One region of the Streptomyces sp. NBC_00286 genome, then DNA from elsewhere that is predicted to be linked to it. Evidence: riboswitches for the same ligand, from Rfam matches in the RefSeq annotation. Region 1 holds a riboswitch; the other holds the start of a gene.

What was found. A riboswitch is a leader RNA that binds a small molecule or an ion and turns the genes downstream of it on or off. The one in region 1 is predicted to bind glycine.
Region 2: it holds a riboswitch for glycine, as region 1 does, so the genes downstream of both, gcvP (aminomethyl-transferring glycine dehydrogenase) here and gcvT (glycine cleavage system aminomethyltransferase GcvT) in region 1, are expected to answer to the same signal.

What each region holds. Positions count from the first base shown of each region.
Region 1 is NZ_CP108054.1:2,986,394-3,001,637, forward strand. Features, by position in the region: gene OHT21_RS13345 (hypothetical protein) at 156-710, shown strand; gene OHT21_RS13350 (hypothetical protein) at 1,026-1,400, shown strand; gene OHT21_RS13355 (enhanced serine sensitivity protein SseB C-terminal domain-containing protein) at 1,529-2,317, opposite strand; gene OHT21_RS13360 (enhanced serine sensitivity protein SseB) at 2,499-3,275, opposite strand; gene OHT21_RS13365 (AAA family ATPase) at 3,547-4,239, opposite strand; glycine riboswitch at 4,448-4,562, shown strand; glycine riboswitch at 4,563-4,681, shown strand; gene gcvT (glycine cleavage system aminomethyltransferase GcvT) at 4,716-5,894, shown strand; gene gcvH (glycine cleavage system protein GcvH) at 6,046-6,435, shown strand; gene glyA (serine hydroxymethyltransferase) at 6,450-7,727, shown strand; gene OHT21_RS13385 (L-serine ammonia-lyase) at 7,854-9,221, shown strand; gene OHT21_RS13390 (NUDIX domain-containing protein) at 9,208-9,741, opposite strand; gene OHT21_RS13395 (glycoside hydrolase family 25 protein) at 9,908-10,465, shown strand; gene OHT21_RS13400 (MMPL family transporter) at 10,605-12,806, opposite strand; gene OHT21_RS13405 (TetR/AcrR family transcriptional regulator) at 12,917-13,567, shown strand; gene OHT21_RS13410 (non-reducing end alpha-L-arabinofuranosidase family hydrolase) at 13,844-15,244, shown strand, end outside.
Region 2 is NZ_CP108054.1:8,695,133-8,710,376, forward strand. Features, by position in the region: gene OHT21_RS39275 (DUF881 domain-containing protein) at 1-325, shown strand, start outside; gene OHT21_RS39280 (FHA domain-containing protein) at 474-1,358, shown strand; gene ftsR (transcriptional regulator FtsR) at 1,400-2,134, shown strand; gene OHT21_RS39290 (bifunctional nuclease family protein) at 2,219-2,692, shown strand; gene OHT21_RS39295 (MerR family transcriptional regulator) at 2,939-3,616, shown strand; gene OHT21_RS39300 (DNA polymerase IV) at 3,726-5,108, shown strand; gene OHT21_RS39305 (PRC-barrel domain-containing protein) at 5,156-5,527, opposite strand; glycine riboswitch at 5,648-5,744, shown strand; gene gcvP (aminomethyl-transferring glycine dehydrogenase) at 5,926-8,811, shown strand; gene OHT21_RS39315 (DUF5999 family protein) at 8,974-9,180, opposite strand; gene OHT21_RS39320 (hypothetical protein) at 9,528-10,127, opposite strand; gene OHT21_RS39325 (glutamate--cysteine ligase) at 10,792-12,312, shown strand; gene OHT21_RS39330 (substrate-binding and VWA domain-containing protein) at 12,377-14,146, opposite strand; gene OHT21_RS39335 (CPBP family intramembrane glutamic endopeptidase) at 14,342-15,142, shown strand; gene OHT21_RS39340 (PhzF family phenazine biosynthesis protein) at 15,191-15,244, opposite strand, start outside.

The DNA.
Region 1 (15,244 bases):
CTCATGCAAATTTGAGGATCCCTTGAGGATGGCAACAAGCTTTCCAAGCAATACGCTTGCTGGGTCCGCAGGGAGTGATTAATTTCTTCTTCGTCAGCGCAACCAATTGACCGGAAGCGCCAATCAGTGGAAACGGGGATCAAATGAATACGGCCATGAAGCGTGCGCTCTACTCAGTGGGAACTAGCGCCGCTCTCGTTGTCGGCAGCTTCGCCATCATTCCGGCAACCGCAACGCCCGCCGCGGCGGCCTGCCAGCCCTCCACCTATTACAAGGTGGAGAGGTTCGGCTCGCCCACGTACAAGGCCACGGGCCCGACGAACAGCAAGTACAACAGCAGCTCCTCCAAGTCCACTCTGTCGATTTCGGTAACGAGGAGCACCACTCGCTCGTCGACCTGGGGGGCCGAGGCCGGCGGCAGCGTGAACTGGGGCATCGGCCAGGTCGAGGCCAAGACCTCCTACGATGTGACGAAGAGCGTCACCAAGGGCGTCACCGTGACCAACAAGATGGTCGTCGACTCCAAGAAGCGCGGATACACGCGCCCCATGGTCGAGTACCGCAGGTTCAACATCGAAAAGTGGCGAGAGGGTGGCGACTGCAAGCAGTATTTCGTCGGGACCATGGGCAAGCTGACCGCCATCACTTCCTCGATGCACTGGGCAGAATGTCAGACCAGGAGCACGAACGGCTGCACACCCAAGCCCTGATGGCGATCTGAGCTCCAGAAAACATAAGAACCGAGGAATTTCGATTGGGTGACGGAAAAATCTCTGTCACCCAATCGGGACCCGGGAAATCAAAAACAGAATGATAACGGGGAACGATGCGGGAGCGAACAGTGAGAGCAATCCTGCTGGCGGGCGCCCTGGCGCTTCCTGTCGTTGGAGCCACCTCGGCCACAGCAGCACCGAAGCAGTGAAGGTGTGCACTCCGGGCAAGACCTCGATCACCTGGCGCGACGCGACCAAGGCACTTGTGCTGAAACATGGTTCGGTACGCCGGCGCACGGGGAGACCGCCACGGTGACGGTCAAGTCGGCCCGCATCGCCACGGTCAAGGCTTCCGTCAGCGGATCAGTCAAGCCTGCCAAGGCACTCGCGAGCCTCAAGGCGAAGACGCGCCTCAATCTGGTCGCTGCCGGCAAGGTCACGCCGGCCTCGGCTACCGTCACTGCTCGCGTCAAGGCCGGTCCCACCGTGTTCTTCGCGGGAACCACGAAGGCCTCAGGCTCGTACACCCCGAAGACCTGCAACGCGCAGGGCACGGGCTACGGCTCACCCATGACCGGGAAGGCCGTCAGCTGGACCAGTCTTGCGAAGGGGGCGGTGAACTGCACGGACCGGGTCAGCGTGAACTCCCTCGCGGCCAAGGCCCGGGCGAAGTATTGCCGCGGTTGATACGCCCACCGGGACGGTGTGCACGCACCCGAACTCACGGCGACTGAGCAGCCGGTCCAGTCCGAAGACTGGACCGGCTGCTCTGCATGCACCCACGGTTCCGCCGGTGCGAGCCGGACCCTGCCAGGTCAGTAAGAATCCGGGTAGCCGTAGCCGCCCGCCACCGGTGCCTGCGCGGGGGCCGCGTGGGCCTCGCGGTCGTAGAACGGGCGCGTCATGGCCCGCATCCACATGGCCACCGGGTCGTACTCGTCGGACATCGCGACGGTCGACACCGGCAGCCCCTCCGGTACGGCGCTGATCGACTGCTGCATCATCGCCCGCACCGAGTCCACGGCGGGCGGGCTCGTGTCGTACACGTCGAGGCCGATGGCCAGATACGGCGCCCCGAGCGCGGGCTGCACCCAGGCGCGGCGCAGCGAGCGGACGGCGGCGGTGCGATGCGCGTTCTGCGCGAGGAGGGCGTAGAACTGCGGGAGTTCGATGCTCGGCTCGGCCATCCGGAGCGGGCCCGCAGGCTGCCGCTCCAGGCCGGTGGCGAGACGGCGCAGGTCGAGCCAGGGGACGCCGACGCCTCCGCCGGGAGCGTGCGGATTCAGCCACAGGCCGTAGTGGTCGGGGTAGAGGGTGCGGGCCACATCGAGGCCGTCGACGACTTCGTACGAACGGTTCCAGCCGCTGGCCGAGAGCTCCTGGGCGGAGGTGACGCAGGGCGCGTAGCTGAAGCCCTCCACCTCCATGTTCCCGTACTGGGCGTCCGGTGAGCCGGCCTGGCCGTGCCAGAGCAGCATCCAGATCTGGCCACCGCCGGGGGTCGCGAGCGCCCGCAGGAGCGCCTCGTAGGCGTCGTAACGCCCGGGCGTCACCTGGCGCAGCATGTGCTCGACCTGCCCGGCCGCGATGCCGCTGGCGCTCACCTGTACCGCCCCTTCGAGAAGTTGACTCGGATATGAAACCAGCTTATGCGCTGCGCTGGCTGAACCGTTGTGAGCTGGCCTCCGCTGTACGGGCCGATTTGAGCTCGGGGCTCCTTGTTGATTGCGGGCTGCGGGTCCGTTGTGGCTTGTCGCGCAGTTCCCCGCGCCCCTACGGGGGCCCCTACAGCGGGGCTGTGTAGAAGGGGCGGACCCTTTCTCGTAGCCAGGTGGTTACTGGGTCTACTGCTGCTTCCAGGAAGACCAGGTTTACTGGCCAGGGCGATGGGGCCCGGCTTAGGGCTCTGTCCAAGGCGTCCAGGGGGCGGGCTCGGGCTTCCGGGTCCCAGGAGGTCAGTTCTACGCCTATGAACAGGACCGGGTCCGCTGTTTCGATGGCTGCCAGGCAGCGGCGGGCCGTTCTTACGGTGCCGGTGGCTTCGAACTCGGTCGCTGCGGCGTTGAGGAAGTCCACCGGGTCGTGCTGCCAGTCGGGCTCGTACAGGCGGACTCGGCCGCCGCCTGAGAGACCGTCCAGTTCGGTGCGGCCGGCTCGGCACAGTTCGGCTACGGCGGGCGGAGGGAGCGGGACGCCGACCGTGCCCTCCGGGTTCACGGCGATGCCCACCTGCGGTGGCAGGCCGCGCGCGAACTCGACTGCGGGCGCGATCGTGTATGGCATGTAGTCGCCGGCGATCTGCCGGAACTGCTGCTCCGAGCTGAAGACCGGGACGTACGCCTGTCCGTCGAGCTCCATCGCGGGCAGGTCCAGCGGACCGCTGTGCGGGCCCCCGCCGTTCGGCAGTGGCACCCAGAGGAAGCTCCGGCCGAGGACCTCCACGATCCGGGCCCCGGCCGACGGCCCCGCCGGGGCGCCCAGGGACGCGGCGAGCACCTCCTCCAACTCGTTGCCGGGCCAACCGACATGGGGATGAGGGTGCGCCTGTGCCGGGAAGTCCATCTGCCTCTACCACCTGCTCGAAAACCACTGCTGCACAGCAACCGCTGCGCCGGAAAACCCTAGCGCCCGCCTACGCGGACTTGCCGACGTCCGGTGCGGCCCCGCGCCCCTTCTGGTGCGGCCCCGCGCCCCTCAAGGAGGCCGCAGTCCCTCCTTGAGGGGCGCGGGGCTGTGACATTTGCGGCTCCGCCGCGATGGGGGTCCCCCCGCTCGAGCGAAGCCGAGAGTGGGGGAGCGATCAGCCACAACGCACCCGCAGCCTGGACCCGCCTCACCCAGCGGAGCGCCCGTCACCGAAGTCGATCCGCCGCAGCACATCCGCCGCCGACCGGTCGATGAGGACCGCCGAGCCGCAGCCCTCCGGCAGGTCGCCCTTCTCCACGGAGCGCAGCAGTCGGGCGACCGCGGCCCGGTGCCGGGCGAAGGCGTACCGGGAGACGCCGCGGCCCCGCTCGCGCTGGCCGTCGAGGGCCGTGTCCGGCGGGACGTCGAGCAGCAGCAGATGCAGCGTGCCGCCGCGGCGGCGGGCCTCGCGGGCAATCCAGTTGCGTACCCAGGCCTGGGTGCCGCAGTCGTGCACGACGACGCCCTCGCCGGAGCGCAGGGCACGGCGCAGGCCCGCGTAGTGCGCGGCCCGTACGAGGGGGCGGTAGACCGCGTACGGCAGAAAGCGGGACAGGCGGTGGTCCCAGCGGTCGCGGGTGTCCTGCGAGTCGATGCGCACGCCCGTCACGGCGCGGCGCATCAGAGTCGACTTGCCGCTGCCCGGCAGGCCCGTGACGACGACGAGATCAGCCGCGCCGAAGCGCAGGCCGTGCGGACTGTGTCCCGCACGCTCCCGTAGATCACGGACGACGGGCGCCGGGAACGGGCCGCACGCCTCCCTGGCCGGGGCAGCCGGGACAGCGGGCTGCTTGGGCAGTGCGACGGCGGCACCGGTCGCGTACGCAGTGGTCCTGTTCACGCTGTTCGTCCTCCCCATCGGGTCGGGAGACCCATCCCCGTCGAGTGTAAAGAGAAGGTAATGCGCGCAGCCTTCCGTTTTCGTTCTTGCCCTGCCACAGCCCCGTCACAGATCACTGTGAACGCCTGTGGGCCCGCTGTGAATGACCCCCCTGCCGTGCCGCACCGATGCGTGCGATGATGTGCGCGCCAACTGCATACCGGCCGTTTGAATCCGCGCGGGAGAGTTCCGGGTACGTGTACACGAAGGTGTACGGGTGTCCGGGCGCCGAAGGAGCAAGTCCCTCCCTTGAATCTCTCAGGCCCCGTTACCGCGCGGGCGAGGCACATCTGAAAAGCGGGTCGTCTCCTGGTAGTCAGGGCGGCGGCTCCACCCACGGTGCAAGCCACTGACCGTACAGGTCATGGCGAACCTCTCAGGTTCCGATGACAGATGGGGAGGAACGACCTCGCCGTCATGCCTTGGGAGCCCGTCCGATGAGCAGCACCACTCCACGCCACACAGCCCACCCGTCACCCACCACCGCCCTATCGGAAGGCGCTTCGCGCCACAGCCCAATTCAAGCCCTGCATCGCTCGCTCGGCGCCACGATGACCGACTTCGCCGGCTGGGACATGCCGCTGCGGTACGGCTCCGAGCGCGACGAGCACCTGGCCGTCCGTACGAAAGCGGGTCTCTTCGACCTCTCCCACATGGGCGAGATCACCGTCACCGGACCGGAGGCCGCCGCGCTGCTCGACTACGCGCTGGTCGGGAACCTCGGGAGCGTCAAGGTCGGCCGCGCCCGCTACACCATGATCTGCCGTGAGGACGGCGGCATCCTCGACGACCTGATCGTGTACCGGCTCGGGGAGACCGAGTACATGGTGGTGGCGAACGCCTCCAACTCCGAGGTGGTCCTTGACGCCCTGGCCGAGCGCGCCGCCGCTCGTGGGGGTTTCGACGCCGTCGTACGCGACGACCGTGACGCGTATGCCCTGCTCGCGATCCAGGGCCCCGAGTCCCCCGGCATCCTCAAGTCGCTCACCGACGCCGACCTGGACGGCCTGAAGTACTACGCGGGTCTGCCCGGCACGGTCGCCGGTGTCCCGGCGCTGATCGCGCGGACCGGCTACACCGGTGAGGACGGCTTCGAGTTGTTCGTCGCCCCGGCCGACGCGGAGAAGCTGTGGCAGGCGCTGACCGAGGCGGGTTCCTCGGCGGGCCTCATCCCCTGCGGCCTGTCCTGTCGGGACACGCTGCGTCTGGAGGCGGGCATGCCGCTGTACGGGCATGAGCTGTCGACCTCGCTCACCCCCTTCGACGCGGGGCTCGGGCGGGTCGTGAAGTTCGAGAAGGAGGGCGACTTCGTGGGGCGCGAGGCGCTCGCCGAGGCCGCCGAGCGCGCTCAGGAGAACCCGCCGCGCGTCCTGGTCGGCCTGGTCGCCGAGGGCCGCCGTGTCCCGCGCGCCGGGTACGCGGTCGTCGCCGACGGCAAGGTCGTCGGCGAGGTCACCTCCGGCGCGCCGTCGCCGACCCTCGGCAAGCCGATCGCGATGGCGTACGTCGACGCCGCGCACTCCGCGCCCGGCACGCCGGGTGTCGGCGTGGACATCCGGGGCAGTCACGAGCCGTACGAGGTCGTGGCGTTGCCGTTCTACAAGCGTCAGAAGTAGTCCCGCCGGCGGTTCGGCGGCGCGGCGACGTGGCGTACGTTCCCGTGTGCCGTCTCGTATCCGCGTGTCGTGTGTCGTGTCGTATCCGCGGTCTCGTCACGCACGACAACCCGTTCATCACCCTTCCCCCGCGTACAGGAGAATTCAGGCCATGAGCATTCCCCAGCAGCTGCGCTACAGCAAGGAGCACGAGTGGCTGTCGGTCGCCGAGGACGGCGTCTCGACGGTCGGCATCACCGAGTACGCGGCGAACGCGCTCGGCGACGTCGTGTACGTCCAGCTCCCCGAGGTCGGCGACACGGTGACCGCGGGCGAGACCTGCGGTGAGCTGGAGTCGACGAAGTCGGTCAGCGATCTGTACTCGCCCGTCACCGGTGAGGTCACCGAGATCAACCAGGACGTCGTGGACGACCCGGCGCTGGTGAACACGGCCCCGTTCGAGGGCGGTTGGCTGTTCAAGGTGCGTATCGCCGAGGAGCCGAAGGACCTGCTCTCCGCGGCCGAGTACACCGAATTCTCCGGCTCCGACTCCGCCTCCTGAAGGACTCCTGACTGATGTCGCTTCTGAACCAGCCCCTGCACGAACTCGACCCGGACGTCGCCGCCGCCGTCGACGCCGAGCTGAACCGTCAGCAGTCCACCCTGGAGATGATCGCCTCGGAGAACTTCGCTCCGGTCGCGGTCATGGAGGCCCAGGGCTCGGTCCTCACCAACAAGTACGCCGAGGGCTACCCGGGTCGCCGCTACTACGGCGGCTGTGAGCACGTCGACGTCGTCGAGCGGATCGCCATCGAGCGGATCAAGGAGCTCTTCGGCGCCGAACACGCCAACGTCCAGCCGCACTCGGGCGCCCAGGCCAACGCCGCCGCGATGTTCGCCCTGCTCAAGCCCGGCGACACGATCATGGGCCTGAACCTCGCGCACGGCGGGCACCTGACCCACGGCATGAAGATCAACTTCTCCGGCAAGCTGTACAACGTCGTCGCGTACCACGTGGACGACGCGACCGGCCAGGTCGACATGGCCCAGGTCGAGAAGCTGGCCAAGGAGTCCCAGCCGAAGCTGATCGTGGCCGGCTGGTCGGCGTATCCGCGCCAGCTCGACTTCGCCGCCTTCCGCCGCATCGCGGACGAGGTCGGCGCGTACCTGATGGTCGACATGGCGCACTTCGCGGGCCTGGTCGCGGCGGGTCTGCACCCGAACCCCGTCCCGCACGCGCATGTCGTCACGACCACCACGCACAAGACGCTGGGCGGTCCGCGCGGTGGCGTGATCCTGTCCACGGCGGAACTCGCGAAGAAGATCAACTCGGCTGTCTTCCCCGGTCAGCAGGGCGGTCCCCTGGAGCATGTGATCGCCGCGAAGGCCGTCTCCTTCAAGGTCGCGGCCTCGGAGGAGTTCAAGGAGCGCCAGCGGCGCACGCTGGAGGGCGCGCGGATCCTCGCCGAGCGCCTGATGCGGGACGACGTCACCTCGGCCGGCGTCTCGGTGCTGTCCGGCGGCACGGACGTACACCTCGTCCTGGTCGACCTGCGCCACTCCGAGCTCGACGGCCAGCAGGCCGAGGACCGTCTCCACGAGGTCGGCATCACCGTCAACCGCAACGCCGTCCCGAACGACCCGCGCCCGCCGATGGTGACGTCCGGCCTCAGGATCGGTACGCCGGCCCTCGCCACCCGCGGCTTCACGGCCGAGGACTTCGCCGAGGTCGCGGACATCATCGCCGAGGCGCTGAAGGCGGCTTCTCCCTTCGGGGAGGCCGACGCCGAGTCGCTGAAGGCACGGGTGTCGGCGCTGGCCGACAAGCACCCGCTGTACGCGGGCCTGAAGTAGGTCCGTACGTTCCGTACGACTAGTTGGGGCGCTATCTTCGGGCGCTTTCTTCGGGGCACCGCGCACACTGAGACGTACGTGCGCGGTGCCCCACCCCATGCACCACCTTGTAGTTGAGGAGTCACCGTGGCCATCTCCGTCTTCGACCTCTTCTCGATCGGCATCGGCCCGTCCAGCTCCCACACGGTCGGCCCGATGCGCGCGGCACGCATGTTCGCCCACCGCCTGAAGAACGAGGGCCTGCTGGCCCCGACCGCCTCGATACGCGCCGAGTTGTACGGCTCCCTGGGCGCGACCGGGCACGGCCACGGCACCCCGAAGGCCGTACTGCTCGGCTTGGAGGGCGCCTCCCCGGGAACCGTGGACGTCGAGACGGCGGACGAGCACGTGGACGCGATCCGCTCCGAGAAGCTCCTGAACCTGCTCGGCGAGCGTGAGATCCCCTTCTCCTTCGACGACGACCTGATCCTGCACCGCCGCAAGACGCTGCCGTACCACGCGAACGGCATGACCCTCTGGGCGTACGACGCTGCCGGCGCCGAACTCCTGACGAGGACGTACTACTCGGTGGGCGGCGGCTTCGTCGTCGACGAGGAGGCGGTGGGGGCCGACCGCATCAAGCTCGACGACACGGTCCTCAAGTACCGCTTCCGTACCGGCGACGAACTCCTGCGCCTGGCCCGGGAGACCGGCCTGTCGATCTCCGCACTGATGCTGGAGAACGAGCGGGCCTGGCGCACCGAGGACGAGATCCGGGCCGGGCTGTTGGAGATCTGGCGGGTGATGCAGGCATGCGTGGCCCGCGGCATGTCGCGCGAAGGCATCCTGCCCGGCGGCCTGAAGGTCCGCCGCCGCGCCGCCGTCTCAGCCCGCCAACTCCGCGCGGAGGGCGACCCGTTGGCCCACGCCATGGAGTGGATCACGCTGTACGCGATGGCCGTGAACGAGGAGAACGCGGCGGGCGGCCGCGTGGTCACCGCCCCCACGAACGGCGCGGCGGGCATCATCCCGGCCGTCCTGCACTACTACCTCAACTTCGTCCCCGGCGCCGACGAAGACGGAGTCGTCCGCTTCCTGCTCGCCGCCGGCGCCATCGGCATGCTCTTCAAGGAGAACGCCTCCATCTCCGGCGCCGAGGTCGGCTGCCAGGGCGAGGTCGGCTCCGCCTGCTCCATGGCCGCCGGCGCGCTGGCCGAAGTCCTGGGCGGCTCGCCGGAACAGGTGGAGAACGCCGCCGAGATCGGCATGGAACACAACCTCGGCCTGACCTGCGACCCGGTCGGCGGCCTGGTCCAGATCCCCTGCATCGAACGCAACGGCATGGCCGCCGTCAAGGCCGTCACCGCCGCGAAGATGGCGATGCGCGGCGACGGCTCCCACAAGGTCTCCCTCGACAAGGTCATCAAGACCATGAAGGACACCGGCGCCGACATGAGCGTGAAGTACAAGGAGACCGCCCGGGGCGGACTCGCGGTGAACATCATCGAGTGCTGAGGGTGCTCGCCCCCTTCCCTGCCGTCCAGCCGTCCAGGAACACCTGAGGGCCACCCTTGAGGTAGTTGTGGAGGGCACTTGCGGTGGATCTCACGAACTCGTCGGGGATGGCCTCGACGTCAACCCAGCGAACCTGGGCGTGCTTGCGCGGTTCTCGGTTCTCGGGTTCGCCGGTCCATTCGTGGGCGGTGAAGACCACGGTGAGGAAGCCGTTGGGGGCTTCGACGCCCCAGGCGCAGTGGATGATGTGGGCGACCTTCAGCGACTCCGGCTTCACGGTGAGGCCGGTCTCCTCGTAGAGCTCGCGTACGGCGGTTTCGGTGATGGGTTCGCCGGGTTCGCTCTTGCCGACGGGGAGATCCCACATGCCCTGGCCGAATTTGGCGTTCTGGCCGCGCTGGAGGAGGACGACGCGGTTGGTGGCCTTGTCGTGGACGATGACGGCGGCGACGAGCCGGGTCATCGATTCGAGGGCGGGCTTGAGGGCAATGGGCTCGTCCTCGGTTGACCGCTGAGCCACGGTTACGTCCCTTCGTCGGCCGGTGGATGGGCAGTTTAGGCTTTGCGCCTGCGTTCGGCAGAACATCCATACGAGGGTGAGGCATCTGAAGTAAGGGAAAACGCAAGGTAGTTGCTATTTCCCTCGCCCCCTCGCCCCTCTCCCCCACCGCACGGAGGATCCCCCCATGCTGCGCGGCATCGATGTCAGTTCCCACCAGTCGTCCTCGTACGACACCGATGGCCTGTCCTTCGTCTTCGTCAAGGCGACGGAGGGCCGTACGTACACCAACCCCAAGCTGGCCGCCCAGACGAAGAGAGCCCGCGACGCCGGCTGTGTGGTCGGCTTCTACCACTTCCTCTGGCCGGGCAACCTCACGACCCAAGCCGAGTACTTCGTCAGCAAGGCCCCGGAAAAAGCGGGCGACATCCTCGCGGTGGACTGGGAAACGACGAGTGAGGGCACGCGTGCGAGCAACTCGGAAAAGGACCGGTTCATCCGGAAGGTGAAGGAACTGCGGCCCAATCACCGCACCATCCTGTATTGCAACCGGAACTTTTGGCTGAACCACGACAGCACCTCGTACGCGGGCGACGGCCTGTGGATCGCCGACTACGTGACCGCCGGCAAACCCCGCATCCAGGCCAAGTGGCGCTTCCACCAGTACACCGACAACCCGCTGGACAAGAACGTGGCCGACTTCAGCAGCAAGGCCGCGCTGAAGGAGTGGGCTCAGGGCGGCTGACCCGCCTACTCATGCGACAGGGTTCAGAGTTGGTGCCGCGTCCCGACGTCCCGACGTCCCGACGTCCCGACGTCCCGACGTAGGCACTCGGCCGGGAGTCCCGGCCGAGCGCCTGCGTCGACTGCACGCCGCCAGAGGGTCAGACCTTGGCGGGCGTCCGCTCCTCCTTCTCGGCGGGCGCGCCCTCGGTGAGGCCCAGCCGACCGTGCACCGCGCGCAGCGGCTTCGGCGAGTACCAGGCCGTACGGCCGAGGAGGCGCATGGCGGCCGGTACCAGTACTCCGCGTACGGCCACCGCGTCGATCAGGATCGCCAGGCCGCTGCCGAGCCCGAACATCTGGATGAAGCTGACCTGGGCCGTGCCGAAGGCGAAGAAGCTCACCGCGAGCAGCCCGGCGGCCATGGTCACGATTCGCCCGGTGTGCGAGAGCCCGCTGGTGACGGCGGTCTCGGTGTCGGCGCCCGCGTCGTGCAGTTCCTTGATCCGGCTGGTCACGAAGACCTCGTAGTCCATGGACAGGCCGAAGGCGATGCAGAACATGAGCACCGTCATGGAGGTGTCCATCGGCTGTGGCGTGAAGCCGAGCAGAGAGGACAGGTGGCCGTCCTGGAAGATCCACACCATCACGCCGATGGCCGCGGTGAGGCTGATGGCGTTGAGGACCAGCGCTCGGAGCGGCTGCACCACGCTGCCGGTGAACAGGAAGAGGAGTACGAATGTGGTGACCGCCACGAGAGCGATGGCGGCCGGGAGCCGGTCGGCGATCGAGTCCTTGGAGTCGACGAGCCGCGCGTCGGTGCCGCCGACCAGCGTCTCGGTCCCGGCGGGCGGATCCACCGCCCGTACGTCCTTGACCAGGTCCTGGGCCTCGTCCGACTTGGGGGTGAGGCCGGTGACGACCGTGATCCGCTGGGCGTCGGGGCGGCCGAGTACGGCATTCGCAGGCCCTGGCGGGGTGGCGCGACCCTCGCTGAAGGTGCCGGCGGACGTCTCGACCCGCACGGCGCCGTCGAGCCGCGACAGTTCGGTCGCGTACGAGCGCAGCCCGTCCGCGGCCACGGGCCCGGTCGTGACGATCTGAACCGCCGACTCGTCGCTGCCTGTGAAGTCGCGCTGAATTTCGGTGGCGACCTGTCGGCTCTGGGCGCTCTCCGGCAGCACCCGCTCGTCCGGCGTGCCGAAGGTGACGCCGAGCAGTGGACTCGCGGCGAGCAGCAGGATCCCGAGGACCGGAAGTGCGGTCAGCGCTGGCCTGCGCATGACCGTGCGGGCCAGCCGGCCCCAGAAGGGCGCCTCGGCGCTGCGTACGGTCTGCGCCCAGGGCAGGCGGCCGTTGTTGACCCGGTGGCCGAGCACGGCGAGCAGCGCCGGGACGACGAGCAGGGCGCTGACGGCGGCGATGATCACCACGCCGATGCCCGCGTAGGCGAAGGAGCGCAGGAAGAACTGCGGGAAGACCAGCAGGGCGGCGAGTGCGGCGGCGACGGTCGCCGCCGAGAAGACGATGGTCCGCCCGGCCGTCCGTACGGTGTGCCGGAGTGCCTCGGGAACGTCGGCGCCCTCCGCGAGGTGCTCGCGGAACCGGCTGATCATGAGCAGGGCGTAGTCGATACCGAGGCCAAGACCGAGGGCGGTGGTGAGGTTGATCGAGAACACCGACACGTTGGTGATGCTGCCGAGCACATAGAGCTCGGCGAAGGTGCCGACGATCGCGATCAGCCCGATGACCAGGGGCAGCAGTGCCGCGACGAGGCTGCCGAAGGCGATCACGAGCAGGATGAGGATCAGGGGTACGGCGATCGCCTCGGCCAGCGCGAGGTCCTTGGCTACCTGGTTGGGTACTTCGTCGCCGACTGCGGCGTTTCCGCCGGCCTGCACGCTCAGCCCGTTCCGGTCGCCGGTGTACGCGTCGATGAGCGCCGAGGCGTTGTCGCCCTGTTCGGTGTCGTCGCCCTTGACGTGGGCCAGCACCAGGGCCGCGTCGCCGTCCCGGGAGGTCAGCGTGGCGGCGCCGGTGTCCCAGTACGAGATCACGTTCGCCACGGTGGGCTCACCCTTGAGCTCCGAGGTGAGGGTGCGGCCCGCGCGTTCGGCCTCGGGGGAACCGAGGTCGCCATCGTCGGCCCGTACCAGCAGGACCAGATTGGTCTCGCCGCCGAACTTCTCGTCGATGAGCTCCTGGGCGCGGGTCGAGGGCGCGTTCGGATCCTCGAAGCCGCCGCCCAGGAGCTTGCCGAACGCCCCGAAGCCGATGGCCGCCATGGCGACCACGGCCACCGCGGTCAGTGTCAGTAGGAGTCGGCCCCGATGGAGGGCCAGCTCGGAAATTCGATCGAACACGGTGATCTCCCCCAGATGTTTATGCCGTTAACATTGACGATGGCACAGGATGTTAACGGCGTCAACTTCGGCTTTCGGAGCCGGATGGAGTCATCGGGCAGGATGGAGTCATGGGAGCGATCACTGGCGGCAAGTCCCGCTACCACCACGGCGATCTCCGTAACGCGCTGATCGGGGCCGCCGTGGAACTCGCGGCCGAAGGCGGCCCCGAGCGGGTCGTCCTGCGTGAGGCGGCCCGCAGCGTCGGCGTGTCACCCACCGCCGCATACCGCCACTTCAGCGGCCAGGGAGATCTCCTCCATGCCGTGAAGGCCCGTGGCCAGCAGGCGCTCGCCGCATCGATGACCGAGACCCTGAACGCACGACCCCGGCTCGACGACCCCGGGGAGGAGGCCGTGCGCAGGGCGGAGGCGATCGGGCGCGGGTACGTACGGTTCGCGATCGAGCACCCGGGGCTCTTCCGCACCGCCTTCTGCCGTACGACCACGGAGGAGCCCGATGCCTTCACCGGCCTCGAAGCCCCCGACGACAGGCCGGAGTTCGCGGCGTTCGTAGAGCTCTCCGACACGCTCGACGCGCTCGTGGCCACGGGCCGGATGCGGCCGGAGAACCGGCCCGCCGCCGAGGTCGCCGCCTGGTCGACCGTCCACGGCCTCTCGCTGCTCATCCTTGACGGGCCCCTCGCCCGCCTCCCCGCCGATCAGCGCGACGCGGTCGTCGAACGCACCATCAGCACGATCGTGGCGGGTCTTGTCCGGTAGGTGCCGTGCCTCAGGGGGTTGGTTCCACGGCCCCGCCCCTCACGCCAAAGACCCGTACAACCACGGAAGTTGAAGCCACCTGGTTCAATGCGAATGTTTCGGCTCGCGAATTGCGCGAGAGGTATTGACGCTGTTCACCGGAACCTCAATCATCCCAATTGCTCGACACTTCGACCCTAGTTCGACATATCGAACGTCAAGGGCCGCACCACACCGGCGTCCGAACAGCCTCACGGGACAAACCGGAGCCGCATGCTCAAGGATGACGAGGTCCTTATGCACAGACGTAGTTTCAGCCACAGACATCCCTCTGCGGTGCTCGCCGCCGTGGTTGCGGCCCTGGCCGCGTTGGCGGCGCTGCTCGTCGCCGGCCCGGCTCAGGCGGCCACCACCAACGACTTGCGCAGTGTTGCTTCCGGCCGGTGTCTCGATGTGGCGGGCTTCAGCCAGACCGACGGCGCGAACGTGCACATCTGGGACTGCCACGACGGAACCAACCAGAAGTGGACGTTGACGGACAGCGACCAGCTGACCGTGTACGGCAACAAGTGCCTGGATGTCCGGGGAGGCGGCACCACGTCCGGGACCCCGGTGCAGATCTGGACGTGTACCGGCACTACGAACCAGCAGTGGCGGGTGAACGCCGACGGCACGATCGTCAGCGTGCGGTCCGGGCTGTGCCTGGACGTCTCGGGCTGGGGTACGGCCAACGGCACGGGGGTGCATATCTGGTCGTGCCACGGCGGCGCCAACCAGAAGTGGACCGGCCTGTCCGGGGCGAGCAACGCGTGTGCTCTTCCGTCGACCTACCGGTGGACCTCGACGGGTCCGCTGGCAGAGCCGGCGAACGGGCAGGTCGCGCTGAAGGACTTCGCCACCACCACGTACAACGGCAAGCACCTGGTCTACGCGACCACCTCCGACGGAACGAAGTGGGGCTCGACGGCGTTCAGTCCCTTCACGAACTGGTCGGACATGGGGGCGGCCACCCAGACCGCGATGAACGAGCCCGTGGCGGTGGCGCCCGAACTGTTCTACTTCGCGCCCAAGAACATCTGGGTGATGGTGGACCAGTGGGGTCAGTGGCCGTTCTACTACCGCACGTCCAGCGACCCCACCAACCCCAACGGCTGGTCCGCCCGGCAGCCGCTGTTCACCGGCAGCTTCCCCGCCGGCGAAGGTGGCGCCCCACTCGACCCGACCATGATCGCCGACGACCAGAACATGTACCTGTTCTTCGCCGGTGACAACGGCAAGATCTACCGGGCGAGCATGCCGATCGGGAACTTCCCGGGCAACTTCGGCTCCTCGTACACGACGATCATGAGCGAAGCGAACAGGGACCTTCTGTTCGAGGCGCCGGAGGTCTACAAGGTCCAGGGCCAGAACCAGTACCTCATGATCGTTGAGGCGCAGGGTTCGAACCGCTACTTCCGCTCGTTCACCGCCTCCAGTCTGAACGGTCCGTGGACCGTCCAGGCCGGCAGCGAGAGCAGCCCCTTCGCGGGCCAGGCCAACAGCGGTTCCACTTGGGCCCAGGGCGTCAGCCACGGTGATCTGGTCCGCAACAACCCCGACGAGACCATGACCATCGATCCCTGCAACCTGCAGTTCCTCTACCAGGGCCTCCCCACCAACACACCGGGGGGCACCGACTACCAGAAACTGCCGTACCGG
Region 2 (15,244 bases), 5.7 Mb from region 1:
GCTGCTCGACGCGATCCAGGAACTGCGGGCGGCCGGATCGGAGGCGATCCAGGTCAACGGCGTACGGGTCGTCGCCAGCACCTACTTGACGGACGCGAGCGGAGGCGGAGTGAGCGTCGACGGGAACAAGATCAGCGCGCCCTATCGTTTCAAGGTCATCGGCAAGCCACAGGACCTCGAACCGGCACTCAACATCCCCGGCGGAGTGGTGCAGACTCTGGAGAAGGAGCAGGCCACTGTCACGGTGGAACGCTCCGACAAGATCATCGTTGATGCCTTGCGACCGGCGAAGCAGCCTGACTACGCTCGGTCGTCCTCCCAGTGAGGCGGGGGCGCATGCGGGCCGCTCGTCGAGGGCATGACGCTGCGGGGGGTCGACGCACCGAATGGGTGGTGCGTGGTGGAAACTGTCTGGTGGATGCCGACGTTGTGAAGATGTCCGGCTCGACCGGTGTGTGTAATCAGGGTTCGTCCTGCCCCACGGGCGGGTCTGTTTCGGTCAAGGGGAATCGCCCGTGAAGTTGTTTGCGAAGTGGTTTGGCAAGAGCGCGAAAGAGGGCAGCGACAGTGCTACTGCCCGGCATCGCGCATCGCGCCATGAAGATGCCGAAGGGCAGGGAGACCGCCCGCTGTTCCGAGATCAGCTCGGTGGCCAGGGTGGTGACATTCCCGGTGGTCAGGGCGCGCCGTCTGTTGACCCTGCCCAGTCCGGCCGCATAGGTTTCGGGGAACCGTCAACCTCAAGTGCGGGTGGAGGGTTCTCCCCCGATCCGTACGCGTCCAATGCCCAGGCAGGACAGCCGCGGCAGGAGGATCCGTCCATGTCGGCGCTGGTGTGCACGAGGTGCGGGAATCGCAACGCGGAGAACAGCCGGTTCTGCTCCAACTGCGGCGCGCCCCTGCGGGCCGGAGCGGCAGCCGAGCGCCCGTCGGAGACCACCTCGACGATCTCCATCTCGGGCATCGAATCCTATGACGCCGAGGCCACCGGCCAGACACAGATGCCGATGCTCTCTCCCGAGGCGCAGGCGGCCGTGGACGCGCTGCCGCTGGGCTCGGCGCTCCTGGTGGTGCGCCGTGGCCCCAACTCGGGCAGCCGCTTCCTGCTGGACAGCGACCTGACCACGGCGGGCCGGCACCCGCAGAGCGACATCTTCCTGGACGACGTGACCGTGTCGCGTCGCCATGTGGAGTTCCGTCGGCAGCCGGACGGCACCTTCACCGTGGCGGACGTCGGCAGCCTGAACGGCACGTATGTCAACCGGGAGCGGATCGACTCCGTCTCGCTGTCGAACGGCGACGAGGTGCAGATCGGCAAGTACCGGCTGGTCTTCTACGCGAGCCAGCGAGGAATCTGACCCTCCCCCAGAATCCGTCCGGGGGACCCCAGGGAAGGGCCATGCTTCGAACACCGAGCGGCGGTGCCGGGAACGGCGCCGCCGCCTGTGGGCTTATGAGTATCGGCGCGGTGCTGAACGTGCTGCGCGAGGAGTTCCCCGAAGTCACCATCTCCAAGATCCGCTTTCTGGAGTCGGAAGGGCTCATCGAGCCGCAGCGGACCCCGTCGGGGTACCGGAAGTTCGGCCCGGAAGACGTCGAGCGCCTGGGCCACGTACTGAGGATGCAGCGGGACCACTATCTGCCCCTGAAGGTGATCCGCGAGCATCTGGACGCCATGGAGCGCGGTGAGGCAGTGCAGCTGCCGTCCCTGGGGCGGCAGCGTGACGGCGAGCCTGCCGACGACGACGAGTCGGAGGGGCCGACTGCGGCGCGGATTGGGCGGGCCGAGCTGTTGGCCGCCGCCGAGATCGGTGAGGAGGAGCTCGACGAGTGGGAGTCGTACGGCCTCATCACGCCGCTGCCGGACGGCGGTTACGACGCCGAGGCGGTGACCGTGGCCGGCCTTGTCGTGGAACTTGGGCGCTTCGGGATCGAGCCGCGGCATCTGCGCGCCGTGAAGGCCGCCGCCGACCGTGAGGCCGGACTCGTCGACCAGGTCGTCGCCCCTCTGCGTCTGCACCGCAATCCGCAGACCAGGGCACACGCGGAGGCACGCACCAAGGAGCTGGCGGGACTCGCGGTGAAGCTGCACGCAGCGCTGGTGCAGTCCGCGCTCGGCGTACGGCTGCCTTGAACCGAGGCCTGTGCCGAGGCCGGATCGGCCGCCCGTTCCGTGCTCGACTACCCAAAGATGCCGAGCACGGCCTAGGGTTGCTGTGTGAACGAGCTCGACGTCGTAGGTGTCCGGGTCGAAATGCCCTCCAACCAACCGATCGTGCTCCTGCGTGAAGTGGGAGGCGACCGTTACCTCCCCATCTGGATCGGGCCGGGGGAGGCGACGGCGATCGCCTTCGCACAGCAGGGCATGGCTCCCGCGCGACCGCTGACCCACGACCTGTTCAAGGACGTGCTGGAGGCCGTCGGCCAGGAGCTCACCGAGGTACGCATCACGGACCTGCGGGACGGTGTGTTCTACGCGGAGCTGGTGTTCGCCAGCGGGGTCGAGGTCAGCGCCCGGCCGTCCGACGCCATAGCGCTGGCGCTGCGCACCGGAACGCCGATCTACGGCAGCGACGGGGTGCTGGACGACGCGGGGATCGCGATTCCGGACGAGCAGGAGGACGAGGTGGAGAAGTTCCGCGAGTTCCTCGACCAGATCTCGCCCGAGGACTTCGGAACCAACAGCCAGTGATCCGGCCCGGCCCGCACCACCTGGGCCCCGGCTTCGGTCCGCGTATCCCGTGACCCTCCGGGGCCGCCGGACGACAGGGCGTGCGGCGGTCGCGCCGAGAACATTCGGCTAGCCTTTCCCCGCGGTGAGGCACGGGAAACCACTCTTAGGGTGATTATCACTCGGCGTGCCGAGTGCGGTGGTCGTTGACGCACCCCCGGTGACTGCCTACCGTCGAGAAGGCAGGTCAAGGGGACGGAGGTCGGCGTGAGAAGCAGCGGCGACGGTACGGCTGGGGGCGCCCCCGGACGCAGTCCGGTGGAGAGCGGCCCGTACCCTCCCCCAAGCTCTCGGCTCGGCCCGGGCAGGGGGTATCCCCAGCAGGGCGGCGTGGCCGATCATGCTCCGCAGCAGCGGCCGGCACCGGTGTCGGGCGATAGCGGGGTGACCTCCGAGGAGATCGGCTACCGCGGTCCCACGGCCTGCGCCGCCGCGGGCATCACCTACCGGCAACTGGACTACTGGGCCCGGACGGGCCTCGTCGAGCCGAGTGTGCGGCCCGCCTACGGGTCGGGGACGCAGCGGCTGTACAGCTTCCGGGACGTCGTCGTCCTGAAGATCGTCAAGCGTTTTCTCGACACGGGTGTGTCACTGCAGAACATCCGTACCGCCGTCCAGCACCTGCGGGAGCGCGGATTCCGTGACCTCGAGCGCATGACGCTGATGAGCGACGGGGCGACGGTCTACGAGTGCTCCTCGCCCGACGAGGTCCATGCGCTGCTCCAGGGTGGGCAGGGCATCTTCGGGATCGCGGTCGGGGTGGTCTGGCGGGACGTGGAGAGCGCGCTTTCGCAGCTGCATGGGGAGCGGGTCGACACTGGCGAGACGCTCGTCGGGCACCATCCCGCCGACGAACTGGCCAGGCGCCGGAACCGCGCGGTCTGAGCGAGCGGTCAGGACGGCCATTCAGATCGAGTGCCCAGGGTCTACGCATCGAGGGCGAAGCCTCCTGCGTACGGGGCCATTGTCAGTGGCGTAGGGCAGCATCGGAGATGTGAGAACCGCGCCCACGATCCTGCATCTCGACATGGATGCCTTCTTCGCCTCGGCGGAGCAGGCGGCCAAGCCGAGCCTGCGCGGGAAAGCGGTCATCGTGGGTGGGCTCGGGCCGCGCGGTGTGGTCGCGACCTGCTCGTACGAGGCCCGGGTCTTCGGAGTCCATTCCGCGATGCCCATGGCGCAGGCGCGACGGCTGGCGCCGAACGCCGCGTATCTGGTGCCCCGTTTCGGGTTCTACCGGGAGATCAGTGAGCAGGTGATGGGGTTGCTGCGGGAGCTGTCGCCGCTGGTGGAGCCGCTGAGTCTGGACGAGGCGTTCGTCGATCTGGAGGCAGGGGGAGCGGCCTGGGACGAGGCTTCGGCGCGGCTGGCGGGGGCGAAGCTGCGCGGGGACATCCGGGCCGTCACCGGGCTGACCGGGTCGGTGGGGCTCGCCGCGTCCAAGATGCTGGCGAAGATCGCCTCCGAGCAGGCCAAGCCGGACGGTCTGGTGGTGATCGAGCCGGGGACGGAGCGCGAACTGCTCGCTCCCATGTCGGTGCGCATACTGCCCGGGGTGGGACCGGCCACCGGGGACCATCTGCGGCGGGCCGGGATCACGACCGTCGGGGAGATCGCCGAGGCGGGTGAGGACGAGGTCGTACGGCTGCTCGGGAAGGCCCACGGGACCGCGCTGTACGCCATGGCGCTGGCGCACGACGAACGGGCCGTGGTGGCCGAGCGGGACACCAAGTCCGTGTCTGTCGAGGACACGTACGACGTGGACATCCATGACCGGGTGCGGGTGCGGATGGAGGTGCAGCGGCTCGCCGACCGGTGTGTGCGGCGGCTGCGCGGCGCGCATCTGTCGGGGCGGACCATCGTGCTCAAGGTGCGGCGGTACGACTTCTCGACGCTGACCCGTTCCGAGACGCTGAGGGGGCCCACGGACGACCCCTCGGTGGTGCGGGAGGCGGCCGCGCGGTTGCTGGAGTCCGTGGACACCACCGGAGGCGTACGGCTGCTGGGAGTCGGGGTCTCAGGGCTCGCCGATTACACGCAGGAGGATCTCTTCGCGCAGGTTCAGGCACAGGAGGAGGCACGGGCACACGAGGGGGAGCCGGAGCATCCGGCGGAGGACGAGACGCAGGAATCGGCCGAGGAGCGGGAGGCGCCCGCCGTGCGGCGGTGGGCCGCGGGGCATGACGTACGGCATGCGGAGTTCGGGCACGGGTGGGTGCAGGGCAGTGGCATCGGGCGGGTCACGGTGCGGTTCGAGACGCCCGACTCCGAGCCCGGGCGCGTACGCACCTTCCGGGTCGATGATCCGGAGCTGGAGCCTGCGGAACCGCTACCGCTGGTGCGACGAAGACCCAAGGAGGCCTCGTCAGCGGACTGAGCCCACGGCCTTCGAACCGGCCATCCGGCCTCCAGCGGGGCGGAGCTTCAGGACTCGTCCGAGCCTGCCAGGTGGCCGAAGTCGCGGTCCGGTGGGGGAGACGGGGGCGTCACGTCGAGGCCGTAGTGGTGGTAGAGCTGGAGTTCCTGCTCGGGGGAGAGGTGGCGGCCGACGCCGAAGTCGGGGGCGTCCTTGATCAGGGCGCGGTCGAAGGGAATCCGCAGGGCGCCCTCGACCAGTTCGCTGGGCTCCAGGGGCACGAAGGCGTCCCTGCCGAACATGCCGGTGCGTATGGCCGCCCACTCGGGCGTACCGGTCGCGTCGTCGAGATAGACCTCGTCGACGGTGCCGATCTTGTGGCCGTCGCGGTCGAAGGCCTTGCGGCCGATCAGGTTGCGCGGATCGATGTCGGTCTGCACGGGCCCTCCAGCTGGTCGCAACTCATCCGTCAGGAGTACGCATCCATACGCACTACGAAAGGGCACTTTGCGGCGGGCGGCCACTCGGGGGATGCCCGCTGGTACGCTGTCAACGGCCGCTGACCCCGTGCGGGAGAGTCCTCCAAGGCTTCATCGGAGGCGCCGAAGGAGCAAATCCTCCCCGGAATCTCTCAGGCCCACGTACCGCGCGGACGAGGCCACTCTGGAAAGCAGAGCGGGTGTTTGACGGCTTCCGCTCTCACCGACGGTGAAAGCCGGGACGCCGTACGCCGGCGGGCCGGTGAAGCTCTCAGGTTGAGATGACAGAGGGGGAGGCCGTCCGGGCACCCGCTCCGTGGTGCCCTCGAAGGTCGTTTCAGACCAGGAGGCCTCCGTACATGACCGCCCATCGCGTTCCGCTTTCCGAGCTCGAACGGGGTATCCCCTTCGAGCAGCGCCACATAGGGCCCGACACCGAGGCCCGGGCCAAGATGCTCGCGCAGGTGGGGTACGGCTCGCTCGAGGAGCTGACGGCCGCCGCGGTGCCGGATGTGATCAAGGACGCCGAGGCGCTCGGGCTGCCGGCCGCGCGTTCCGAGGCCGAGGTCCTCGCCGAGCTGCGCTCCCTCGCGGACCGTAACGAAGTCCTCGACTCGATGATCGGGCTCGGCTACTACGGCACGTTCCCGCCGCCGGTGATCCTGCGCAACGTCATGGAGAACCCGGCCTGGTACACCGCGTACACCCCGTACCAGCCGGAGATCTCGCAGGGCCGCCTTGAGGCGCTGCTGAACTTCCAGACCATGGTGTCCGACCTCACGGGCCTGCCGACGTCGGGTGCCTCGCTGCTCGACGAGGGCACCGCCGCCGCCGAGGCCATGGCGCTGTCACGGCGCGTGGGCAAGGTCAAGAACGGCGTCTTCCTCGTCGATGCCGACGCGCTGCCGCAGACCATCGCCGTCATCGAGACGCGCGCCGAGCCGATCGGCGTCGAAGTGGTCGTCGCGGATCTCAGCGAGGGCATTCCGGCCGAGGTCGCCGAGCGCGGTGTGACCGGCGCGCTCATCCAGTACCCGGGCGCCTCCGGTGCCGTACGGGACATCAAGCCCGTCATCGAGCAGGCGCACGAGCTGGGCGCGATCGTGACCGTCGCCGCCGATCTGCTCGCGTTGACGCTGCTTACCTCGCCGGGCGAGCTCGGCGCGGACATCGCGGTCGGTACGACGCAGCGCTTCGGCGTACCGATGGGCTTCGGCGGACCGCATGCCGGATACATGGCGGTGCGCGAGAAGTTCGCCCGCAACCTGCCGGGCCGTCTCGTCGGTGTCTCGCTGGACGCGGACGGCGACACCGCGTATCGGCTGGCCCTGCAGACGCGGGAGCAGCACATCCGCCGTCAGAAGGCGACCAGCAACATCTGCACGGCTCAGGTGCTGCTCGCCGTGATGGCCGGGATGTACGCCGTCTACCACGGTCCCCAGGGCCTCAGGTCGATCGCGCAGCGCACCCACCGGTACGCCACGATCCTCGCCGCCGGTCTGAAGGCGGGCGGAGTCGAGGTCGTCCACGAGGCGTACTTCGATACGCTCACCGTCCGGGTGCCGGGCAGGGCCGCCGAGATCGTCGCGGCGGCGCGCGAGGGCGGGGTCAACCTGCGCCTCGTCGACGCCGACCAGCTGTCCATCGCCTGCGACGAGACCACCACGCGGACCCAACTGGGCGCCGTCTGGACCGCGTTCGGCGTCGAGGGCGACATCGAGGCACTGGACGCCTCCGCCGCGGACACGCTGCCCGCCGCGCTGCTGCGCACCGACGACTACCTCACGCACCCGGTGTTCCACCAGCACCGCTCCGAGACCGCGATGCTGCGCTATCTGCGGCGCCTCGCCGACCGTGACTACGCACTCGACCGCGGCATGATTCCGCTCGGCTCCTGCACCATGAAGCTGAACGGCACCACCGAGATGGAGCCGGTCACCTGGCCCGAGTTCGGGCAGCTGCACCCCTTCGCGCCCGCCGAGCAGGCGCAGGGCTACCTCACGCTCATCCGTGAACTGGAGGAGCAGCTCGCCGAGGTCACCGGATACGACAAGGTGTCGCTCCAGCCCAACGCCGGTTCGCAGGGCGAGCTGGCCGGCCTGCTCGCCGTACGCGGATACCACCGCGCGAACGGCGACGAGCAGCGCACCGTCTGCCTCATCCCGTCCTCCGCGCACGGCACGAACGCGGCGAGCGCCGTCATGGCCGGCATGAAGGTCGTCGTCGTGGCCACCGCCGACGATGGCGAAATCGACGTCGAGGACCTGCGCGCCAAGATCGAGCAGCACCGTGACGAGCTGGCGGTGCTGATGATCACGTACCCCTCGACGCACGGCGTCTTCGAGGAGCACGTCGCCGACATCTGCGCGCAGGTGCACGACGCGGGCGGTCAGGTGTACGTGGACGGCGCCAACCTGAACGCGCTGGTGGGCCTCGCCAAGCCGGGCCGTTTCGGCGGTGATGTCTCGCACCTCAACCTGCACAAGACGTTCTGCATCCCGCACGGCGGTGGCGGTCCGGGCGTCGGTCCGGTCGGTGTACGCGCGCATCTCGCGCCGTATCTGCCGAACCACCCACTGCAGCCCGCCGCGGGCCCGGAGACGGGCGTCGGTCCGGTCTCGGCGGCTCCCTGGGGTTCGGCCGGGATCCTGCCGATCTCCTGGGCGTACGTACGCCTCATGGGCGGCGAGGGACTCAAGCGGGCCACGCAGGTCGCCGTGCTGAGCGCGAACTACGTGGCGAAGCGGCTGGAACCGCACTACCCCGTGCTCTACACCGGTCCCGGCGGGCTGGTGGCGCACGAGTGCATCATCGATCTGCGGCCGCTGACCAACGCGACCGGTGTGAGCGTCGACGACATCGCCAAGCGACTGATCGACTACGGGTTCCACGCGCCGACCATGTCGTTCCCGGTGGCGGGAACGCTGATGATCGAGCCGACCGAGAGCGAGGATCTGGCCGAACTCGACCGGTTCTGCGAGGCGATGATCGCCATTCGTGCGGAGATCGAGCGGGTCGGCTCGGGGGAGTGGCCGGCGGACGACAACCCGCTGCGGAACGCCCCGCACACGGCGGCCGTGCTCGGCGGTGCGTGGGAGCACGCGTACAGCCGTGAGGAGGCCGTCTTCCCGGCAGGGGTGTCGGCCGCGGACAAGTACTGGCCGCCGGTGCGGCGGATCGACCAGGCGTACGGCGACCGGAACCTGGTCTGCTCCTGCCCGCCGCTGGACGCTTACGACGAGTAGGCGAGCAGACGAGTTAGACGTGTGATCGGGTGCGGACACGCGTCGGGGCCGGTTCCGGGATCTCCCGGGCCGGCCCCTCGTATGTCTGAGCTCTTGTCCGAGCTTTCTGAGCGATAGGGCTGAGCAGCGTGCCTGGCGTTGCCCGCGGTGCGCCCGCGCGGCTCAGGCGGCGGTCATCACCTGTGCGCCGGCCAGCGGTCGGTGCGGGGCGATGATCCGGCCGTCCGGCAGGAGCTCACCGGTGTCCTCGAAGAGGAGAACGCCGTTGCACAGCAGGCTCCATCCCTGTTCCGGGTGGTGCGCCACGAGGAGCGCTGCTTCCCGGTCGGCGGAGTCGGCTGTCGGACACGGTGGCTGGTGCTGGCACATTGGTGGGATCTTTCGCTGTGGTGTGAGGTCGGTGATCGGCTTGTTGTCTGTGCTGCGGCTCGATGTGGTGCTCATGGCCGCCCCCCGTTTGTCAGTCGGTACGGAACCCAGTGTTGCCCTACGGGCGTCAATCCGCAGGGATTTTGCGTCAGCGCTCCTCACAGGTTGAGGACGCTCCACTCGTGCGGATGGTTCATTCGAACTGGGCTGCCTTTTCGGGTGGTTCTCAATGGTCGGATAGGTCTAGTCAGAATGGGCCGGGTCTGCTCTGCGTCGCCAGTACATCACTGCGCGCAGCAGTGTGCCCCGCGACCGGAGTGGCCGCGGGGCACGGAAGCCGGGTGCGCTCAGGCGGGTGAGCCGAGCAGCGGGGGAGTGGCGGCGGGGGTGAGCCGGTTGGTGAGGACGGGCAGCAGTTCGGCCACGCGGTGCGGGCGATGCGCGGCGATGCCGGGCGGCGCGGGCGCCAGGGGCACCAGGAGATCGGTGGCGGCGGGGTGGCCTTCGGCGCCGTCGGCGGTGCAGTCGCCGTGCAGCCAGAGCGTGAGCATATAGAGCTCGGGTACGGAGAGCAGGCGGGCCTGGTACGACTGCGACTGCGTCATGGACTCGGCCTGGCGCAGCGCGTACTCGGTGGCCGTGACGTACGGACCCTCGAAGAAGTGGGAGAAGGCCCAGCCGTCAGGGGTCAGCCGGGTCTCGGCGGCCGCCACCGCGGACCCGCCAGAGCGGATGAGGAAGCGCCACCCGGCGAGACGGGTGGCCGAGGCGCCGGCCGGGGTGATCCGGTCGAGCACGTGGACGGGCAGTGGGAGGTCGGTTGTCGCGGGACCCTGGGCGTTGCGCAGGGACGGTGTGGGTGCCTCGCGGACAGCGGTGGGGGAACCGAGGGCCGTGAGGACGGTACGTACGGCGGGCGCGGGAGCCGGAGGGACATGCAGCGGCATGGTGGGTCGCCTCTCATTCGACAGGCACAGATGGCGCGAGGACGGGGGCGGACGACGCTGTCAGCACTCGTGGGCAGAGGGGCGGGGGTTCCCGGCCTGTGGGATCACCGCGGCGCCTGTCGCGCGGCGTCTGGCGCGTACGCTCGCAACGAGGTTCTGCTATCACTTTGCGATCGCACACATCAGACGCTGCGCGGTTCACCACTAGGTGAATGGCGTCACTGTGACGACAGGTCCGGCGACCACGAGCGCCGACTCTCTGCCTCGTTCGAGAAGTTTATACGACGCACGTTCTGGCAGTGTTTCGTCTAGCCGTTGCGCAGATTAAGGGCCAGGCATAATTCGGTCGTCGATAAGTGCCTTTCATCCCGATTCTCCATGGATGCCTGGCGACGACCTCGGGATACCTCACCGAAACGGTCGGCCAAATGTCGTCGGCGTTTTTCACGAGAACGCAACGCGTCGAAGAAGAGGTCATCGCCCGGCTGAAAACCGTGTTCTGCCTCATGCCGCGTGAATGTGCCCGGAGATCCTGCGTTCAGGGTAGCGGCCGACAGGCCTGTCCAGGACGTTATCGATCGCATTGCCTGGGCATCATCCCCCGTGACCCGGGACACCTCAGCGGCCGGTTCGTCGGGCTGCCCAGTCGAGGAGGGACGCTTCGATGGGGGAGAAGGTCGAGGCAGCGTCGTTCGGACTGTCCGATCGGCAGCGCTACCGCGGCAAGCTCCGGCAGTGCCTGACGGGGCTCGAGCGGCTGTTGGCTCAGGAGCGGTTCGACCGCCCGAAGAACCTCATGGGCCTGGAGATCGAGCTCAATCTCGCGGGGTCGGACGGTATGCCGCGCATGATGAACGCTCAAGTACTTGAACGTATAGCCAGCCGTGATTTCCAAACAGAACTCGCCATGTTCAATCTGGAAGTCAACATTGCCCCACATAGATTGGGAGGCCGGGTATTCGACCGCCTCGCGGAGGAGTTGCGCACCTCACTCGCATATGCCCATCGCAAAGCGAACGAGGTCGACGCGGGCGTCGTGATGATCGGCATTCTGCCCACGCTGGCCCGCGACGATCTGGTCTCCGCGAATCTCTCCGACGTGGACCGCTACACCCTGCTCAACGATCAGATCGTGGCCGCCCGCGGCGAGGACTTCACACTCGACATCGACGGCGTCGAGCGGCTCAGCTGTACGTCCGCGTCCATAGCCCCCGAAGCCGCCTGCACCTCCGTGCAGTTGCACCTCCAGGTCACGCCCGGCCGCTTCGCCGATGTGTGGAACGCGGCGCAGTCGATCGCCGCCGTGCAGGTCGCGGTCGGCGCCAACTCCCCGTTCCTGTTCGGCCGGGAGCTGTGGCGCGAGTCCCGGCCGCCGCTGTTCCTGCAGTCCACCGACACCCGTCCGCCCGAGTTGCAGGCCCAGGGCGTCCGTCCGCGCACCTGGTTCGGGGAGCGGTGGATCTCGTCGGCGTACGACCTCTTCGAGGAGAATCTGCGCTACTTCCCGGCGCTGCTGCCGATCTGCGACGACGAGGATCCGCAGCAGGTCCTGGACGACGGCGGCATACCCCGGCTCGGTGAACTCGTGCTGCACAACGGCACCATCTACCGCTGGAACCGCCCGGTGTACGGCATCGACGACGGCGTCCCGCATCTGCGCGTCGAGAATCGCGTCCTGCCCGCCGGTCCCACCGTCACCGACGTCATCGCCAACACGGCCTTCTACTACGGGCTCATACGCGCCCTCGCCGAGGAAGCCCGGCCCGTGTGGACACGGCTGCCCTTCGAGGCCGCCGCCGCCAACTTCGACCACGCGTGCCGGTACGGCATCGACGCACACCTGCAGTGGCCGCGGCGCGGCCGTTACGGCGGGACGACGCGGGTGCCCGCGGTGCAGCTGGTGCTGGACGAGTTGCTGCCGCTCGCGGAGGCGGGCCTGGACGCGTGGGGTGTCGAGCCGGCCGACCGGGACCTCTGCCTCGGGGTGATCGAGGAAAGATGCAGACGCCGGGTGAACGGGGCGTCCTGGCAGGCCAGTACGTTCCACCGGGCGCTGGAGACCGGCATGAGCCGGGAGGCGGCGCTGGCCGCCATGACGAAACGTTATTGCGAGCTGATGCACCTCGGTGAGCCGGTGCACACCTGGCCGGTGGGGCTGCCGGAGCCGGCGGTCCCGCTGGGGTGAGCTGGCGATCCGGCTTGGCGAGCCCGCGGAGTCGCTTGCCAAGCCTGCGATCCCGCTGAGGCGGTCAACTCCGGCTGCCCGCCAGCACGATGGCCTTGAGGATCACCGAGTGGATCTCGGACGGGTCGGTGACCTGGTGGCCTGAACCGCCCGTCGCCTTCGCGATCTGGTCGACCTCGTCCTTGTCGGCGTCCGGGCCCACGGCGATCGCGATCAGCGGCACAGGGTGCTCCGGGTCGGTGAACCTCTGGAGCTCGGCGATGAGCTCGGAGCGCGAGACGCTGCCCGGGTCCTCGTTCACCCCGTCGGTGAGGATCACCAGCGCGTTGAACTTGCCGTTGCCGTACGAGGCGATGGCCTCCTTGTACGCCGCGAGCGTGGTGTCGTACAGGCCGGTGGAGCCGTCCGCCACCGGCTCCAGGTCGTTGAAGGCCGCGGCCAGCCGGTCCCGCTGGGTGCCGTCGCCCGCACGGTCGCCGAGCCGCTCGGTCGGGACGAGGACGCGGTAGTCGCGCTCGCCGTCGAGCTTCGTGGAGAACTCCCAGAGGCCGATCTCGTCTTCCGGCGAGAAGGTGGCCAGAGCCTGCAGCAGGGACGCCTTCGTCACGTCCATCCGGGAGCGGTCGGTGCCCGGGACGGGATTCGCCATGGACGCGGAGGCGTCGACGACCGTGGTGAGCCGGGCACTCTGCACCGTGATCGTCCACATCCCGAGGGCTTCCTGGACCTCCCTCGCCGAGGCCGGCTGGGCCGCCGTCTCGGCGTACGGCTGCGGGGCCCGCCCTCCCGCACGGGTAACCAGGGCGTCCGGGGTCTCGTCGTCGTCCGTACGGAAACCGTGCTTCTCCAGGATCTGGCGTCCCTCGGGCTCGCCGAGCAGCGTCATGAAGCGCAGCGCGGCCCGGGTCTCGTCCGTGGTCAGCCTGGTCTCGTCGACCAGCGTGAACGGGTAGTCGAGGTGCGGCGATCCGTCCTCGGGATAGAACAACTGGAGGTCATCGCCGCCGTCCGCCTCCGTGTTGTACGCGAACGCCGCCTGCTCGGAGAGGATCAGGGCCTGGTTGCGCTTCGGGTTTCCCTGTTCGGTGCCGGACAGGTCGCGCGGGAGGGTTTCCAGGAGCTGGCTGTCGCTCTCGGCGGTGCGCTGCGAGAGCGCCTGGGCCAGGACGGCCGCCTGGGTGCCGCCGTCCTTGGTCTGTCCGGCGGCGCTGGTCAGCCGGGTCAGGGCGAGCAGGCCCGTGGCGCTGCGCGCCGGGTCGCCCGCCCCGAGTTTGAGCGAGTCGTCCTGCAGGGCCGCGCCGGTCAGCTCGGTCCAGGTGTACGTCTTCTCCGGCCAGCCCAGCGTCTTCGCGGCCGACGGGATCATCGCGATACCGACCGGCGACGACGCGACGAAGCCCGACTGTGTCACCGAGGCCGCCTTGGTGTCCGCCGTGATCTGGTCGACCCACACGCTTGAGTCGGGCACCCATATGTCGAAGTCGGTGCCGCTCTTGTCCTTCGACCGCAGGGCGTCCACGATCTCGTACGTCTCTTGGGCCGTGACCTCGATATCCATGCAGCGGCCGTCGGAGGTCACGTCCTTGGCGTGGACGTAGTCGGCCGCGGACTTGAGGGCCGGGGAGATGTCCGGGGCCGCGGCGACCCTGAGGCGCACCGCGCTGTCCTGGCAGGTCGGCCGGAAGGACAGCAGCCCGCCTTCGATCGCCGCAACCGTGCCCCCGGCGACGGAGAGAACGAGCACCGCCGCGATGGCCACCTTGCGGCGCCGGGCGCGTGGACGGGGGGCGGCTGTCCTCCTCCCGTGCCGGTCGGGCAAGCTGTGACGTCCCATGCGGTGGTGCCCCTCCCTTGCTTGACCTGCGTGAGCCGTGAGCCGTACGGCGGCCGTATCACGTGGCCTGAAAGGGAGGTACGCCCCGTACGGCGTCCGTCCAGCGACGGCCTGCGCACGATCTTCGTAACTTCTTTCGAGACCCTAGCGGGGCCAGGATGGGCATGGGACGGGAATACACAACTGGAGGCACGTGTGCAGGCGGAGGCGGGGTCGGTGGCCGATTCTTTTCCAGTGGAGCGGCCGACGCGGCGAATTTTCCGCGACGAGATGCTGCTCGTGCTCGGGGTGTCACTCGGTGCGAGCGGGGTTTCCGCACTGATCAGCTTTGTCGGATCAGTGACGAAACCCGGCGGCCTGAAGGATCAGGCGGCCAATCTGAACGCCTCGGCGGCACCGGGGCGTCCCTGGCTTGATCTGGCCTGGCAGTTGTTCGGCATCGCGTCGGCGCTGGTGCCGGTCGTGCTCGTCGCGCACCTGTTGCTCCGCGAGGGGGCGGGGCTGCGCACCATCGGCTTCGACCGGAGCCGTCCGTGGCCGGATCTCGGCCGTGGCGCGGCGATCGCCGCGGTCATCGGCAGCACGGGCATCGCCTTCTACCTGGCGTCCCGCAGCCTCGGTTTCAACCTCACCGTCGTCCCGGAATCGCTGCCCGACGTGTGGTGGAAGTACCCCGTGCTGATCCTCTCCGCGGTGCAGAACTCCGTCCTGGAGGAGGTGATCGTCGTCGGCTATCTGCTGCGCCGGCTCGACCAGTTGGGGTGGACGCCGGTAGCCGCGCTGATGGCCAGCTCCGTACTGCGCGGCTCGTATCACCTCTACCAGGGCATCGGCGGGTTCATCGGAAACATGGTGATGGGCGTCGTCTTCGTCTACCTCTACCGCCGCTGGGGCCGCGTCGGACCGCTGGTGGTCGCCCACTCACTGCTCGACATCGGGGCGTTCGTGGGGTACGCGCTGCTGGCGGGCAAGGTGGGGTGGCTGCCCACCGCGTGAGCCGATGGGAAGGGGCGTACGAGATCCCGTACGCCCCTTCTGTGCTGTTCACGCGTGGAGTTCGCCCACGATGACGGTGACCGCGCGGCCCGTGAGCAGGGT